2 regions of the Cupriavidus sp. OTU4054 genome follow, and region 1 is predicted to be linked to the other one. Evidence: predicted binding sites of a transcription regulator. Region 1 holds the regulator's gene; the other holds the start of a gene.
The links. Region 1 encodes LexA, which represses DNA repair genes until DNA is damaged. Its sites were predicted from a motif close to ACTGTATNNNNATACAGT; they were not measured.
Positions count from the first base shown of each region.

Region 2: recA (recombinase RecA) is a predicted target of LexA. The motif match lies at 6,281-6,298, and genes of this name have one in related genera.

Region 1 covers NZ_JASATF010000001.1:315,201-322,881, reverse strand. Annotated here, with positions in the region: gene AAHB16_RS01505 (DUF2188 domain-containing protein) at 1-1, opposite strand, end outside; gene AAHB16_RS01500 (hypothetical protein) at 220-951, shown strand; gene AAHB16_RS01495 (hypothetical protein) at 1,208-1,381, opposite strand; gene lexA (transcriptional repressor LexA) at 1,499-2,155, opposite strand; gene AAHB16_RS01485 (asparaginase) at 2,352-3,350, shown strand; gene rpsF (30S ribosomal protein S6) at 3,454-3,828, shown strand; gene priB (primosomal replication protein N) at 3,864-4,178, shown strand; gene rpsR (30S ribosomal protein S18) at 4,182-4,460, shown strand; gene rplI (50S ribosomal protein L9) at 4,492-4,944, shown strand; gene AAHB16_RS01460 (replicative DNA helicase) at 5,071-6,462, shown strand; gene AAHB16_RS01455 (DUF47 domain-containing protein) at 6,558-7,184, shown strand; gene AAHB16_RS01450 (inorganic phosphate transporter) at 7,198-7,681, shown strand, end outside.
Region 2 covers NZ_JASATF010000025.1:36,523-44,203, reverse strand. Annotated here, with positions in the region: gene AAHB16_RS25050 (pilin) at 1-111, opposite strand, end outside; gene AAHB16_RS25045 (TerC family protein) at 414-1,112, opposite strand; gene sucD (succinate--CoA ligase subunit alpha) at 1,432-2,313, opposite strand; gene sucC (ADP-forming succinate--CoA ligase subunit beta) at 2,346-3,512, opposite strand; gene AAHB16_RS25030 (DUF2889 domain-containing protein) at 3,603-4,184, opposite strand; gene recX (recombination regulator RecX) at 4,536-5,015, opposite strand; gene recA (recombinase RecA) at 5,072-6,142, opposite strand; gene AAHB16_RS25015 (response regulator) at 6,347-7,036, shown strand; gene AAHB16_RS25010 (sensor histidine kinase) at 7,071-7,681, shown strand, end outside.

The DNA of each region.
Region 1 (7,681 bases):
TGGTGCGTCTCCCGTTCGTTATCGACAGCCACAGTCTCGCGCTTGCCCGGGTCCGGGCGGTATCGGCTTTGGTCCTACAGCGCATAAGGGCAGTCGTTTCCGAACAATGTGCGGCAGCACACCAAACGTTACGACGGAGGGATTCCCATTTACCTACGATTCCGTAGATTTCAGATTTGTAATAAACGCGTTTTCCCCCTCTAACAAACGAGACATATCGTGAACACACCAATGGGGTATGAGGAGTACGCATCGCTGAAAACGTTTCGGGAAGTGATTCCGGCCAGCGTGTTGGGTGAGATCAATGCCGCGATCGATGCGTCGTTTGGGCCCGAACCGACGCGCGTGGAGCCGCGCTCGGTGGCGGAGATACTGCGCAAGGTCGATGCGTTCCGGCAGATGGAGGAGATGGTCTGCGCGACCACGCTTCGGTTCGCGCGCAAGATGAGCCAGAAGCCGATCGAAGAACGCCCGCATCACGTACTGCGCTGCGTGAGCCGCGACAACAGCCGGGACGGGCACTGCCGCCATTTCGACTCGCATCTGCTCACATTGCTTGTTCCCCTGCAACTGGCCGCGCCGGACTCGTTCTTCAACGGGGACCTGGTTACGTACGGCAAGACCCGGCAGCGCGTGTCCACGCTCGACAACGTGTTCTGCAAGATCCGGCATGGCGTCCATCGGAACATGCCGTTCGAGTTTCGCAAGCAGTTGACGCTGCACGACCTGCGCCGCGGCAACTGCGAGCGAATCAGCGTGGAGCCGGGCAGCGTCTATGTGTTCAACGGCTTCGCGCTCAAGCACGCGAACCTGCATGTGGAAGACGGGCAGCGGCGGTCGCTGCTGATTCATTACTACGACCCCGGCTTCTCGATGGGCCTGAGCAAGGCGCTGCGCTTCTCGCGCAAGCTGCGGGACCGCCTCCAGGGCAATATGACGGGCATGACCTGACATCGCGCGGTACGGAGGCGAAAAAAAACCGGCACTCGGCGGGGTCGTCAAGGTCCGGTTCTGCGCAGCCGCGCGAGAATGTGCGCGCCTGGTTTCGTCTTGGGTTTGATGCCCTAAACATCACATTAGCAACACACTTACAGAGAATTAAATCACACCCACCACCGTGTTAAGTGTTTTCTTAAGTTACACGTTGTGAGACTGCAACTGCATTTTTTACAATAAAATTGTGCAGTGCAGCGCACGAAATCGCGTTTCAGGCCGCCAGCTTGGCTGGCAGGTCGTCCAGCTCGAGCATTCGGCAGATGGCCGCCATGCTACCCACCATCGTGCGACGCTGCGCGCCCTGATAGACGCGAACGCCCTTGGTTTGCCGAAACGGCACCGGCTTGACCGGGCGACGAGCGGCGATGGTATTGATTTGCGGCATGGCTACACCTCGTGATTTTGAGACAGCAAGGGTCCGCGCCCATCGTTCGGCAGAACGGGGCGACAGGGCAAAACAACGATGCAAATACAGCTGTGACTGAGGGCGCTGAAGCTGCGGTCAGAATCCGGAAGATCGGATCAGGCCCACGGCAATGCCCTCGAGGGAAAACTCTTCGCGGCCGGACTCGACCACGATATTCGGGTAATCGGGATTCTCGGCGATCAGTTCGATGGTGCCGCCACGCCGCTGCAGGCGCTTCACGGTGACGTCTTCCCCTAATCGCGCCACGACAATCTTGCCGTTGGCCGCTTCGCTCGCACGCTTCACGGCGAGCAGATCCCCATCGAGAATGCCGGCATCGCGCATGCTGAGGCCGCGCACACGCAGCAGATAATCGGGGCGTTCGTCGAACACCGACGCGTCCACCTGATATTGCCGATCGATATGCTCGGCCGCGAGAATCGGGCTGCCTGCAGCCACGCGTCCTACGAGCGGCAGGGTCAGTTGCAGCACGCCGGACATTGGCAGCGAAAACTGATCGGACATCTCCGAGTCGCTACGTGCCACCTTGAGGCGAATGCCGCGCGACGCGCCGGGCGTCAGCTCGATGACCCCTTTGCGTGCCAGCGCGCGCAGATGTTCTTCCGCGGCATTGGGCGACGAAAAGCCAAACTCGGCTGCGATCTCGGCGCGCGTCGGCGGAAAGCCGGTGCCGCGAATCGTATTGCGGATCAGGTCGAAGATCTGCTGCTGCCGCGGAGTCAGAGTTGCCATCGGATTGCCTTGTCCTTTCTTCTTCGCTGTGTTCTTCGTTGGACACTGTATGTTTAAACAGTATGCTGTGATTTTATACAGTATCGGGTGAAGTGCAAGCACAATCTTCGCGCGCCTCCGGGATGACGCCAGCAGTGTTGGGTTCACGCACCCGCTACAATCGGCGGCCTCGATTCCCCTACGCGATTCCGCCCTCATGTCCGATACGCTTCCCCGCATCGTCGTCCTCGCTACCGGCGGCACCATCGCCGGCGCCTCGGGCAATCCCGGCAGCAGCGCGCATTACCAGGCCGCCACCGTGCCCGTGGGCACGCTGCTGCAGGCCGTCCCCACGCTTGCGCGCGTCGCGCGCGTGGAGGCGGAGCAGGTGGCGCAGATCGACAGCAAGGACATGACGTTCGCGCTGTGGTCGGCGCTCGCGGCGCGCATCGCGCACTGGTCGGCGCAGCCCGACGTGGCCGGCATCGTCATCACGCACGGCACGGACACGCTGGAAGAGACGGCGATGTTCCTGCATCTGACGCAGCCCTGCCCGGTGCCGGTGGTATTGACCGCGGCGATGCGCCCCTCGACGTCGCTGTCGGCCGATGGGCCGCTCAACCTGCTCGATGCCGTGCGCGTGGCCGCGCATGCGGACGCGCGCGGGAAGGGCGTGCTCGTGGTGATCAATCAGCAGATCCATGCGGCGCGCGATGCGGCCAAGGCGCACACTTCGGCCGTGAACGCGTTCGTCTCCGCGTCCTGCGGCCCGCTCGGCTTCGTGCAGGACGACTATGTCCGCTTCGCGCGCGCGCCGCTGCCGGCGGTCGCGCACCTGCCCGTGCCGTCGGACTGGCCGCTCGTGGAAATCGTCGCGAGCTATGCGGCGCCGAGCCGCTTCATGGTGGATGCGCTCGTCGCGGCCGGCGTGCGTGGCATCGTGGTGGCCGCGGCCGGCAATGGCTCCGTGCACGAGGTGCTCGGCGGCGCACTGGCCGACGCCGCCATGGAAGAGGTGGCCGTGGTGCGCGCGTCGCGTACGGGTGCCGGGCACGTGGCTTTGCCGGCTTCGGCGCGGGCGGTCGTCGGCGGGTTCCCCTCGGCGCTGGACCACAATCCGTACAAGGCGCGCGTATTGTTGATGTTGCTGCTGGCCGTCGATCCGTCGCTTGGGGCCGATCCCGCGCGGCTCCAGGCGAGGCTGGCCGCTTATTAAGTGGCCCTTGCAGGAATGTCAAGGGTCGGGCTATACTCGCGGGCTACCCACCCTTGCCGCACCGGACGTGACGCCCGGGTGGCTACATCCAAAAGGAGCGTCAATGCGTCATTACGAAATCGTCTTTATCGTCCACCCGGACCAGAGCGAACAAGTCCCGGCGATGATCGAGCGCTACAAGCAGCTCGTGACTTCGCAAAACGGCCAGATCCATCGCGTGGAAGACTGGGGCCGCCGTCAGATGGCCTACATGATCCAGAAGCTGGCCAAGGCTCACTACGTTTGCCTGAACATCGAATGCGGCAAGGAAACCCTGGCCGAGCTCGAGCACGCCTTCAAGTTCAACGACGCCGTGCTGCGTCACCTGATCGTGCAGACCAAGAAGGCTGAAACCGCTCCTTCGCCGATGATGAAGGAAGTGCAGCGCGAAGAAGCCCGCAAGGCCGCGCAAACGACCACGGAAGGCCAGGCCGCCTGAGTGCGGACTGCGGTGCCAGCGGAAGGGCGGGCGCGGTGAACCAGATCCGGTTATCCGCGACGCTCGTCGAACGCGACGTCCTGCGCTACACGCCAGCCGGCGTCCCCGTCGTCAACTGCATCCTGCAGCATGCCGGCGAGGTCGTGGAAGCGGCAACGCCGCGGCAGGTGGAGTTCGCGATCGCCGCGATGGGAATCGGCCCGGTGGGCAGGCAACTGGAGCGCATGGCGCTCGGTACGCTGCTCGACTGCGAAGGGTTCCTGGCGCGCAAGCACCGCAACAGCAAGACGCTGGTCTTTCACATCATTGGATGTACGGCATTCGAAGAGAGTGCATTCGAAAAGGATTGAATCATGGCATTCGTCAAACGTGACAACAAGAACAAGAAGCGCTTCCAGCAACAGAACCCGCTGTTCAAGCGCAAGCGCTTCTGCCGCTTCACCGTGGCAGGTGTGGAGCAGATCGACTACAAGGATCTGGACACGCTGAAGGACTTCATCGGCGACAACGGCAAGATCACGCCGGCTCGTCTGACCGGTACCAAGGCGCACTATCAGCGTCAGCTCGACACGGCCATCAAGCGCGCGCGTTTCCTCGCGCTGATGCCGTACACCGATCTGCACAAGAACTGATCGTCCCCAGGACCGCAAGGAGAAATACACGATGCAAGTCATTCTGCTGGAAAAAGTCATCAACCTGGGCAACCTCGGTGACATCGTTCGCGTCAAGGACGGTTACGCTCGTAACTTCCTGATCCCGTCGAAGAAGGCGCGCCGCGCCACCGAGACCGCGATCGGTGAATTCGAAGCCAAGCGCGCCGAGCTGGAAAAGGCCGCTGCCGAGAAGCTGGCCGCCGCGCAAGCCGAAGGCGAAAAGCTGAACGGCCTGACCGTTCAACTGACCCAGAAGTCGGGTGTGGACGGCCGTCTGTTCGGTTCGGTCACCAACGCCGACATCGCCGAAGCACTGGGCACCCAGGGCTTCAAGGTCGAGAAGGCGCAAGTGCGTCTGCCGAACGGCCCGCTGAAGGTCGTGGGCGACCACCCCGTTACCGTCGCGCTGCACACCGATGTGGTGGTGGACGTGACCGTGTCGGTGCTCGGCGAGCACGTCTGATCGCAGTCGCTTTCGGCCGCGCCCCGCGCGTGGCCGATCGATGAAAAAGGCAGGGGCCACGCCCCTGCCTTTTTTGTTTTGCGCGTCCCGGTCCCGCCCGGGGCTCGCCCGCTATAATCCCACCCCATGAACGCGCCCGCCGCAGACCCCCAACTCGACAGTCTCAAGGTTCCTCCGCATTCGATCGAGGCCGAACAATCGGTGCTCGGTGGCCTGCTGCTGGACAACGCCGCATGGGACCGCATCGCGGACTTCCTGTCGGAATCCGACTTCTACCGTTTCGACCATCGCGTCATCTTCCAGAGCATCGCGCGCCTGATCTCCGCGACCAAGCCCGCGGACGTGATTACGGTCTACGAGATGCTCCAGGTGGCCGGCAAGGCCGAGGAAGTCGGCGGCCTGGCCTATCTGAATTCGCTGGCGCAGAACACGCCCAGCGCCGCGAATATCCGGCGCTATGCGGAGATCGTGCGCGAGCGGTCGGTGCTGCGCAAGCTCGTGACCGTGGCCGACGATATCGCGTCCGCCGCGTTCGCGCCGAAGGGGCGCGAGGTCCGCGAGCTGCTCGACGAAGCCGAGTCGAAGGTCTTTGCGATCGCGGAAGAGGGCTCGCGCGGGCAGCAGGGCTTTCAGGAAATCCAGCCGCTGCTGACGCAGGTGGTCGAGCGGATCGACGAGCTCTATCACCGCGACTCCACGTCCGATGTGACGGGGGTGCCGACGGGCTTCATCGACCTGGACCGCATGACCAGCGGCATGCAGGCGGGCGACCTGATCATCGTGGCCGGCCGCCCCTCGATGGGCAAGACCGCGTTCTCGCTGAATATCGGCGAGCACGTGGCGGTGGAGCAGGGCCTGCCGGTGGCGGTGTTCTCGATGGAAATGGCCGGCACGCAGCTGGCCATGCGTATGCTCGGTTCCGTGGGCCGCCTGGACCAGCACCGGCTGCGTACGGGCCGTCTGCTGGACGAGGACTGGCCGCGCCTGACCCATGCGATCCAGCGCATGAACGACGCGCAGCTGTTTATCGACGAGACGCCCGCGCTGAACCCGATGGAGTTGCGCGCGCGCTCGCGCCGGCTGGCGCGCCAGTGCGGCCAGCTGGGACTGATCATCATCGACTACCTCCAGCTGATGTCGGGCTCGGGCGGCGGCGAGAACCGCGCGACCGAAATCTCGGAAATCTCGCGTTCGCTCAAGGGGCTCGCGAAGGAGCTGAATTGTCCGGTGATCGCGCTGTCCCAGCTGAACCGAAGCCTGGAACAGCGTCCGAACAAGCGTCCCGTGATGTCCGACCTGCGCGAATCCGGCGCTATCGAACAGGATGCGGACGTGATTCTGTTTATTTACCGGGACGAGGTCTACAACCCCGATTCGCAGGACAAGGGTACGGCCGAGATCATTATCGGCAAGCAGCGTAACGGTCCCATCGGAACGGTGCGCCTCACGTTCCTGGGGCAATTCACGAAGTTCGACAACTTCTCGGGCGGTCCGGCGTTCTTCGATAACGATCAATGAGCGACACCTGATCCGCTCAAACCTGTAAAATATTGCGTTTTTATGACAGCCGCCCGCGCGCGGCTGTCATGCCATCGCACGCACAAGGACATTTCATGTTCGGTCGATTCATGCCCACCGAGGGCAAGTTCTTCGAATACTTCAACCAGCACGCGGACTGCGCCGTCACGGCAGCCCATGAGCTCGAGGCGCTGGTCAACGACCTGCCCAACGCCGAAGCCCATGCGCGCCGCGTGCAGGCCACCGAGAAGAAGGCGGACCGCATCACCCACGACACCGTGGACCTGCTGCACAAGACGTTCATCACGCCGCTGGACCGGGACGAGATCCACAAGCTCATCACGACGATGGACGACATCCTCGACCTGATGGAAGACGTGGCCGAGACGATCTCGCTGTACGACGTGACCAATATCACCGACGAGGCGCGCCGCCTCGCGGCGATCTGCGTACAGTGCTGCGACCAGGTCAAGATCGCCGTGGCGCTGCTCGAGGACATGGGCAATGCCAGCACGATCCTCAAGACAGCGCAGCAGATCGATCAGCTCGAGTCCGAGGCCGATCGCGTGATGCGTTCCGCGATGTCGAAGCTGTTCCGCGAGGAAACCGACGTCAAGCGCCTGATCAAGCTGAAGGCGATCTACGAGCAGCTGGAGTCGATCACCGACAAGTGCGAGGACGTGGCCAACATCATCGAAGGCATCGTCCTGGAAAACGCGTAAGGCGCGGCACCGCATGCAAACCATTCAAATGAGCTTGTGGGTGATCGGCCTGCTGGTCGCGCTCGCGTTGCTGTTCGACTTCATGAACGGCTTCCACGACGCGGCCAACTCGATTGCGACGGTCGTCTCCACGGGCGTGCTCAAGCCGCACCATGCGGTGGCCATGGCGGCCATGTGCAATGTGGTGGCGATCTTCATCTTCCATCTGAAGGTGGCGGCCACCGTCGGCACGGGCACGATCGACATCCACGTCGTGGACCATTACGTGGTGTTCGGCGCGCTGGTCGGGGCCATCGTCTGGAATCTGATTACCTGGTACTACGGCATTCCTTCGTCGTCCTCGCACGCGCTGATCGGCGGCCTGGTGGGCGCGGCGGTGGCCAAGTCGGGCACGGGCGCGCTGGTCGGTGGCGGTCTGCTGAAGACCGTGGCATTCATCCTGATCTCGCCGCTGCTGGGTTTCCTGCTCGGCTCGATCATGATGGTGATCGTGGGCT
Region 2 (7,681 bases), on a different contig from region 1:
GATCATCAGTTCTATCAGCGTAAAGCCTTGCTGGCGCGTTCGCGCTCCGCGCGCGCGCCGGTGGCGGATTGACTGCCGGATGGTCCCGTCGACATGAAGTGGATATTGCATGGTTGACCCTTTCAGAAATGTTGTTGGAAACACGTCTCACCAGGCACGGTGAAACGTGACACATCATCCCCATCGGATCGGTCCGACCCGTTTGACCCAGCGCAAGGGCCATGAAACGGTCACACTCTGTCGCACTCCGCTGCGTACCCGCATCAATCCACCATCAATCCGGATCCACAAAAGGAAAGAGGCGGTCCCAAGACCGCCCCTTTCGAGCTTTTGGCAATCATGCAATGCGACGAATCTGAATTCGCTTCAGACTCCCGTTGAAGCGCTCAAACCCGCCGCACCGACTGGCGTCGTCAGGCCGCCTGACGCTGGCCGCGTTTCTGCAGCAGCTTGCCCAGCAGCACCACAAAGGCCGCGCCCGCGATACCGAACACCAGATGGGCGTGCGGCACATTGGCTTCGAACCACAGGTGATCCACCGGATCGCTCACGAGCATTTCGCCGGCGAGGTAGCCCAGCAGCGCGGCGCCCAGCACGATGATGATCGGGAAGCGCTCCATCACCTTGAGCAGGATGGTGCTGCCAAACACGATCAGCGGAATCGACAGACCCAGGCCCAGCACCAGCAGCATCAGCTGGCTGCCTTCAGGACCCTTCTGCGCGGCGGCGGCCACGGCCACCACGTTGTCCAGCGACATCACGAGGTCGGCAATCAGAATCGTGCGGATGGCGGCCCAGATGTTCTCCTTGCCTTCGTGGCCTTCCTCGTCGTCGTCACCGGTCAGCAGTTGCACGCCGATGTAGACCAGCAGGATGGCGCCCACGATCTTCAGGTACGGCAAGGTCAGCAGCTTGACGGCTGCCACGGTCAGCACCACGCGCATGATGATGGCGGCGGCACTGCCCCAGAAAATGGCTTTCTTCTGCTGCGCGGGCGGCAGGTTGCGCGAAGCGAGCGCGATCACGACCGCGTTGTCGCCCGACAGGACGATATTGGTCAGGATGATCGAACCCAGCGCGATCCAAAACGCACTGCTGGACAACAATTCCACGGCAAAGCTCCTCGTATTCTCGGTAATGACTCATCGCCCGCTTTACGGCTGACTGCGGGCTTTCGGATGTCTGAAACTACAGACATGCAGGTTTATCGTACGAACCTTTCGATTCGGTTTCAAACCCGCGATGCACGCCTCCGGACATACCCTGAGATGCGGTGCACCAGAATGACATTGCCCCCGCGCGCGGGGGCAATGACGACAACAAATACCACGTCTGCGGCGATCGTGCTGGCATGCGCGGCAGCTCACACTCGAGCATGCCGCCCACGTCACGGCAACGGCATCACCGCATGACGCGCGATCCCGAAGGCAATTACAGGATCGACTTCAGCAGACGGCCCATTTCGGACGGGTTCTTGGTGACCTTGATACCGCAGGCTTCCATGATTTCCAGCTTGGCTTGCGCCGTGTCGGCACCGCCCGAGATCAGCGCGCCAGCGTGGCCCATGCGCTTGCCCGGAGGCGCCGTCACGCCGGCGATAAAGCCAACCACCGGCTTCGTCATGTTGTCCTTGATCCACTGCGCGGCGTTCGCCTCGTCCGGACCACCGATTTCACCGATCATCACCACGGCGTCCGTTTCCGGATCGTCGTTGAACATCTTCATCACGTCGATGTGCTTCAGACCGTTGATCGGATCGCCACCGATACCGACGGCCGACGACTGGCCCAGACCCAGCGCGGTCAGCTGGCCCACGGCTTCGTACGTCAGCGTGCCCGAGCGCGACACCACGCCGATGCGGCCCTTGCGGTGGATGTGACCGGGCATGATGCCGATCTTGATTTCGTCCGGCGTGATCAGGCCCGGGCAGTTCGGTCCCAGCAGCAGGGTCTTCTTGCCTTGCTTGCGCATCTTGTCCTTGACTTCCATCATGTCGCGGACGGGAATGCCTTCGGTGATGCAGACCACGAGGTCCAGATCGGCGTCAACGGCTTCCCAGATCGCGGCAGCGGCGCCTGCGGGCGGCACGTAGATGACGGACACGGTCGCGCCGGTCTGCGCCTTGGCATCCTTCACGCTCGCGTAGATAGGAATGCCTTCGAAGTCTTCGCCTGCCTTCTTCGGGTTCACGCCGGCCACGAATGCGTTCTTGCCGTTCGCGTAGTCGCGGCAGCCACGGGTGTGGAACTGACCGGTCTTGCCGGTGATGCCCTGGGTGATGACCTTGGTATCTTTATTGATCAGAATCGACATGCTGTAATCCTTTGCTAGTTGGGCGGACCGGCTTACTTGCCAGCGGCGGCGGCCACGACCTTCTGCGCGGCATCTTCCATCGCGTCGGCCGAGATGATGGGCAGACCCGAGTCGGCCAGCATCTTCTTGCCGATCTCTTCGTTGGTGCCCTTCATGCGGACCACCAGCGGCACGGACAGCGACACGGCCTTCGAGGCAGCGATCACGCCTTCGGCGATCACGTCGCAACGCATGATGCCGCCGAAGATGTTGACCAGGATGGCCTTCAGGTTCGGGTTCTTCAGCATCAGCTTGAACGCTTCGGTCACCTTCTCGGTGGTGGCACCGCCGCCCACGTCGAGGAAGTTGGCCGGCTCGCCGCCGAACAGCTTGATGGTGTCCATGGTGGCCATGGCCAGGCCGGCGCCGTTCACCAGGCAACCGATGTTGCCGTCCAGCGAGATGTACGCGAGGTCGAACTTCGAGGCCTCGATTTCGGCGGCGTCTTCTTCATCCAGATCGCGGTAGGCCACGATTTCCGGGTGACGGAACAGCGCGTTCGAGTCGAAGTTGAACTTGGCGTCCAGTGCGATCACCTTGCCGTCGCCGGTCAGGATCAGCGGGTTGATTTCGGCCAGCGAAGCGTCGGTTTCCCAGAACGCCTTGTACAGACCTTGCAGGGCCTGGCGGGCTTGCGGAATGCTCGCGTCGGGCACGCCGATCTTGCGGGCGATGTCGTCGGCGTCGGCATCCTTCAGGCCTTCGGCCGGATCGACGATCAGCGTGTGGATCTTCTCGGGGGTGTGGGCTGCCACTTCCTCGATGTCCATGCCGCCTTCGCTCGAGGCCATCAGCGCAACCTTCTGCGACACGCGGTCCACGACCAGGCTGACGTACAGTTCCTTCTTGATGTCCGCGCCTTCTTCGATCAGCAGGCGGTTGACCTTCTTGCCTTCCGGGCCGGTCTGGTGCGTGACCAGTTGCATGCCGAGGATGTTGCTGGCGTAGGTCTTGACGTCATCGATGCTCTTGGCCACCTTCACGCCACCGCCCTTGCCGCGGCCACCAGCGTGGATCTGCGCCTTGACGACCCACACCGGGCCGCCCAGCTGCTCAGCAGCCTTCAGGGCTTCGTCAACCGAGAACGCGGGAATGCCGCGCGGAACCGGCACGTTGTATTTGCGCAGGATTTCCTTGCCTTGATACTCATGGATATTCATGCGTGTTTCCTTTCGGGTAGGCGTAAAAGGGGGAAGAAGGAGAAATTCGTGGGAGACGAACAGCTCTCGCCTGTGGGCCGACCGTGACGGTCAGCCTGAGGTCCGGGGTTTCGGCTGGTAACCATACCAGCGCGGGTAAAACTGCCGAACCACCTCGCCTTCGAAATGCAGCGCGTGGCAGCCGTGAAGCTGGTAAGGCGGTTCGGGGTTGGAATCGTTCGCGCCGTCGTCGCGCGTCTTGAAGACGTCGCCGGCAAAGGCCTGGATGGCCGTGGTCGGCAGCACGCCGGCCAGTTCGGTCAGATGGGTACAGCCTTCCACGCTGCCGAGCAGCTCGCGCACGGACTTGCGGAAGCCGCGCATCAGGTTCAGGCCGATCAGCTTGCGGTAAGCGGGCCCGATCGTGTCGCAGTGGGTCGGGTACGGCACCCAGTCCGAGCAGGCCTCGGCGTCCACGATGTTCATGCGCAGGTCGATCGTCACGCGCAGCCACAGGTCGTGGAGCGGTTCGCCCTCGGGCCGCACACCGCCGCCCGCCAGCGGGATGTCCCGCGGCTTGGTGTCCGTGAGCCGCGCCTCGATATCCCACAGGCCATCCTCGCGCAGATACGCCTCGGCCGTGATGGCTCGACGGTGACGCAGGGCGCGGTTGACGGGCGGGGAGAGGGGCATGCTGCGAACGGATGCAGGGACCGGCAAGGATCGTGAATCGGGGCGTTACGGCGCTATGGGGTCAAGACGGCCATGGCGCTGGCGGCTTGAAGCCGCGCGGCCGCCGGGGGCCGAAAAAACCCAAGGAGTTTAACATGCCGCGACGCTCCCACCGGGAACATCCTGCCGAACGCATTGTCCGGTGCCGATTGTTGCACCTTCATCGCCGTGAAACCCAACTGTGACAACGGTTTGCGGGTCGGTGTGGTTTTTGGCGCTGCAGTGCGCCACGACAAAATTGCGGGCGAATACACCTGCTGTGCGCGCAGGTATACAACGGCGTCATGCGCGTTCCCGGCCGCACATCAGACGTCAGTCATCCGTGTCCGGATGGTCCTCGAAGCCCTCTTCCGCGCCGCGAATGACCTTGCCGATCGTGGCCCGCGAGAAGCCGCGCGCCATCATGAAGCGGATCTGCTTCGCACGCGCTTCGGCGGAATCCGGCGCTTCACCGAAGCGCTTGCGCCAGACCTCGCGCGCGCGGTCGAGTTCGGTCTCGCGCAGGCGCTCCTGCAGATCCTGGAGCTGGTCGCTGCCGAGCTTGTGGGTCTTGGCTTCCTGCAGCACGCGGGCCGTGCCATAACGGCTGGCGCGACGGTGCACGAGGCTATCGACAAAGCGGGTATTGGAAAGCCAGTTCTCGCGCTCGAGGGCGTCGAGCAGGGCATCGACTTCCTCGGGGGATTCGGCATGCGGGGCCAGCTTGCGCGCGAGTTCCACGCGGCTGTGCTCGCGCCGCGACAGATAGCCGATCGCGCGGGCCTTGAGGGAAAGCGGGGGGCGGGTAATCATGAAGCGCCCTCCCCCAGCATGGGAGAGGGCAATCGCGTGTCAGTCGTTGCGACCGATCAGTTGTCGGCGTCAGCCGTCGCGGCCGCCTTGGTGACGTTGGGGTTGGTCGGCACCACACCCAGCGCGGCGCGCACCTTGTTCTCGATTTCCTCGGCGATATCGGGATTCTCGCGCAGGTATTCGCGCGCGTTGTCCTTGCCCTGGCCGATCTTCTCGCCGTTGTAGCTGTACCACGCACCCGACTTCTCGACGATCTTTGCGTCCACGCCGAGGTCGATGATCTCGCCCTGACGCGAAATGCCCTGGCCGTAAAGGATATCGAAGAAGGCCTCGCGGAACGGCGGCGATACCTTGTTCTTCACGACCTTGACCTTGGTCTCGTTGCCGATCACGTCGTCGCCCTTCTTGATCGAGCCGATCCGGCGGATATCGAGACGCACCGATGCGTAGAACTTGAGCGCGTTACCGCCCGTGGTCGTTTCCGGCGAGCCGAACATCACGCCGATCTTCATACGGATCTGGTTGATGAAGATCACGAGGCAGTTCGTGCGCTTGATCGTGCCGGTCAGCTTGCGCAGCGCCTGGCTCATCAGGCGGGCCTGCAGGCCCGGCAGCGAATCGCCCATTTCGCCTTCGATTTCGGCCTTCGGCACCAGTGCCGCGACCGAGTCGATCACGATCATGTCGATCGAGCCCGAGCGCACCAGCGCGTCGGCGATTTCCAGCGCCTGCTCGCCCGTGTCCGGCTGCGAGATCAGCAGGTCGTTGATGTTCACGCCAAGCTTGCTGGCATAGCTGACGTCCAGCGCATGCTCCGCGTCGATAAACGCGCAGGTGCCGCCCGTCTTCTGCATTTCGGCCACGGCCTGCAGCGTCAGCGTGGTCTTGCCCGACGATTCCGGACCGTAGATTTCCACCACGCGGCCGCGCGGCAGGCCGCCAACGCCGAGGGCGATGTCCAGACCCAGCGAGCCGGTGGAGACGACCTGGATGTCCTGTTCGACATCGCCGTCGCCGAGCCGCATGATCGAGCCCTTGCCGAACTGCTTCTCGATCTGCGAAAGCGCGGCAGCAAGCGCCTTTTGCTTCTCCGCGCTCACGCCGGCGCCCGCCTTCTTGTCGTCCATGGTCGTCCTTCAGTCAATGGTGTATAAATAGGCCGAATGTGGCGCACGCCCCGATAGATATCGATATATAGATGGGATCGGCCCCGGTATTCGGCCCCTGCGCATCGCACCAATGGCACTGCGCGCGGAATGTCGGATACTGTATAAAAAAACAGTATGCTTGGCAAGCCCCACCGCATGCCGGCACGAGGGTGGAGACAAATCATGCGCATTCTGATCGCCGAAGATGACGATGTTCTGGCAGACGGCCTGACCCGGTCGCTGCGCCAGTCCGGCTATGCCGTCGACCACGTCAGCCATGGCGTGGAGGCCGATTCCGCGCTGTCCACCCAGCATTTCGACCTGCTGATCCTCGATCTGGGCCTGCCCCGGATGTCGGGGCTCGAGGTGCTCAAGCGCCTGCGCGCGCGCGGGGCCATGCTGCCGGTGCTGATCCTGACCGCGGCGGACAGCGTCGATGAACGCGTCAAGGGCCTCGATCTCGGCGCCGACGACTATATGGCCAAGCCGTTCGCGCTCTCGGAACTGGAGGCGCGCGTGCGTGCGCTCGTGCGCCGCGGCGCGGGCGGCGGCGCCACCCTCATGCGGCACGGTCCGCTCGCATTCGACCAGGTGGGCCGCATCGCCTATCTCAACGAGCAGTTGCTCGACCTGTCCGCGCGCGAGATCGGCCTGCTGGAGATCCTGCTCACGCGCAGCGGGCGGCTGGTATCGAAGGAGCAGCTCGTCGACCATCTGTGCGAATGGGGCGAAGAGGTGAGCAACAACGCGATCGAGGTCTACGTGCACCGGCTGCGCAAGAAGATCGAGGTGGGCGGCATCCGCATCGCCACGGTCCGCGGCCTCGGCTACTGCCTCGAGAAATTCCAGCCCGCGATGGCCGCGCACGGCTGAGCGCGCGGCACCCATCCTCCGGAGATCCGTCGCGATGAGTCTGTTGTGGTTGCCATTGCGACGCGCGTCCCGACCTGCCGCCGAGACCGCTGCGGAGACTGCTGCCGAGGCTGTCGATACGGCCGTCACCGACGAAGCGCTCGCCGACGCCCTGCCCCATCTCGAAGAGAGCACCGCCCACCCTGCCCCGCGCTCGCTGTTCGGCGAGATCCTCGACTGGATGCTCGCGCCGCTGCTGTTGCTCTGGCCGATGAGCATCGCGGTGACGTACCTCGTCGCCAAGTCGATCGCCAACGGGCCCTTCGATCGCTCGCTCGAGGCAAGCGCCATCGTGTTGTCGCAGCAGGTACGCGAGGTCAATGGCCGCGTCACGCTGCAATTGCCGCTCTCCGCGCGCGAGATCCTGCGCGCCGACGAGACCGACAACATCTACTACCAGGTGGTCGGCAAGCGCGGCGAGTACGTGGCCGGCGACCACGACCTGCCGCTGCCGCCCGAGGACGACCAGGCCCATGCGGGACTCGTCTCGCTGCGCGACGACCACGTCGGCGGCAACGACGTGCGCGTGGCCTATACCTACGTCGACCTCAAGAATGCGAGCGGCACGCAGCCCGTGCTCGTGCAGGTGGCGGAGACGCTGGACAA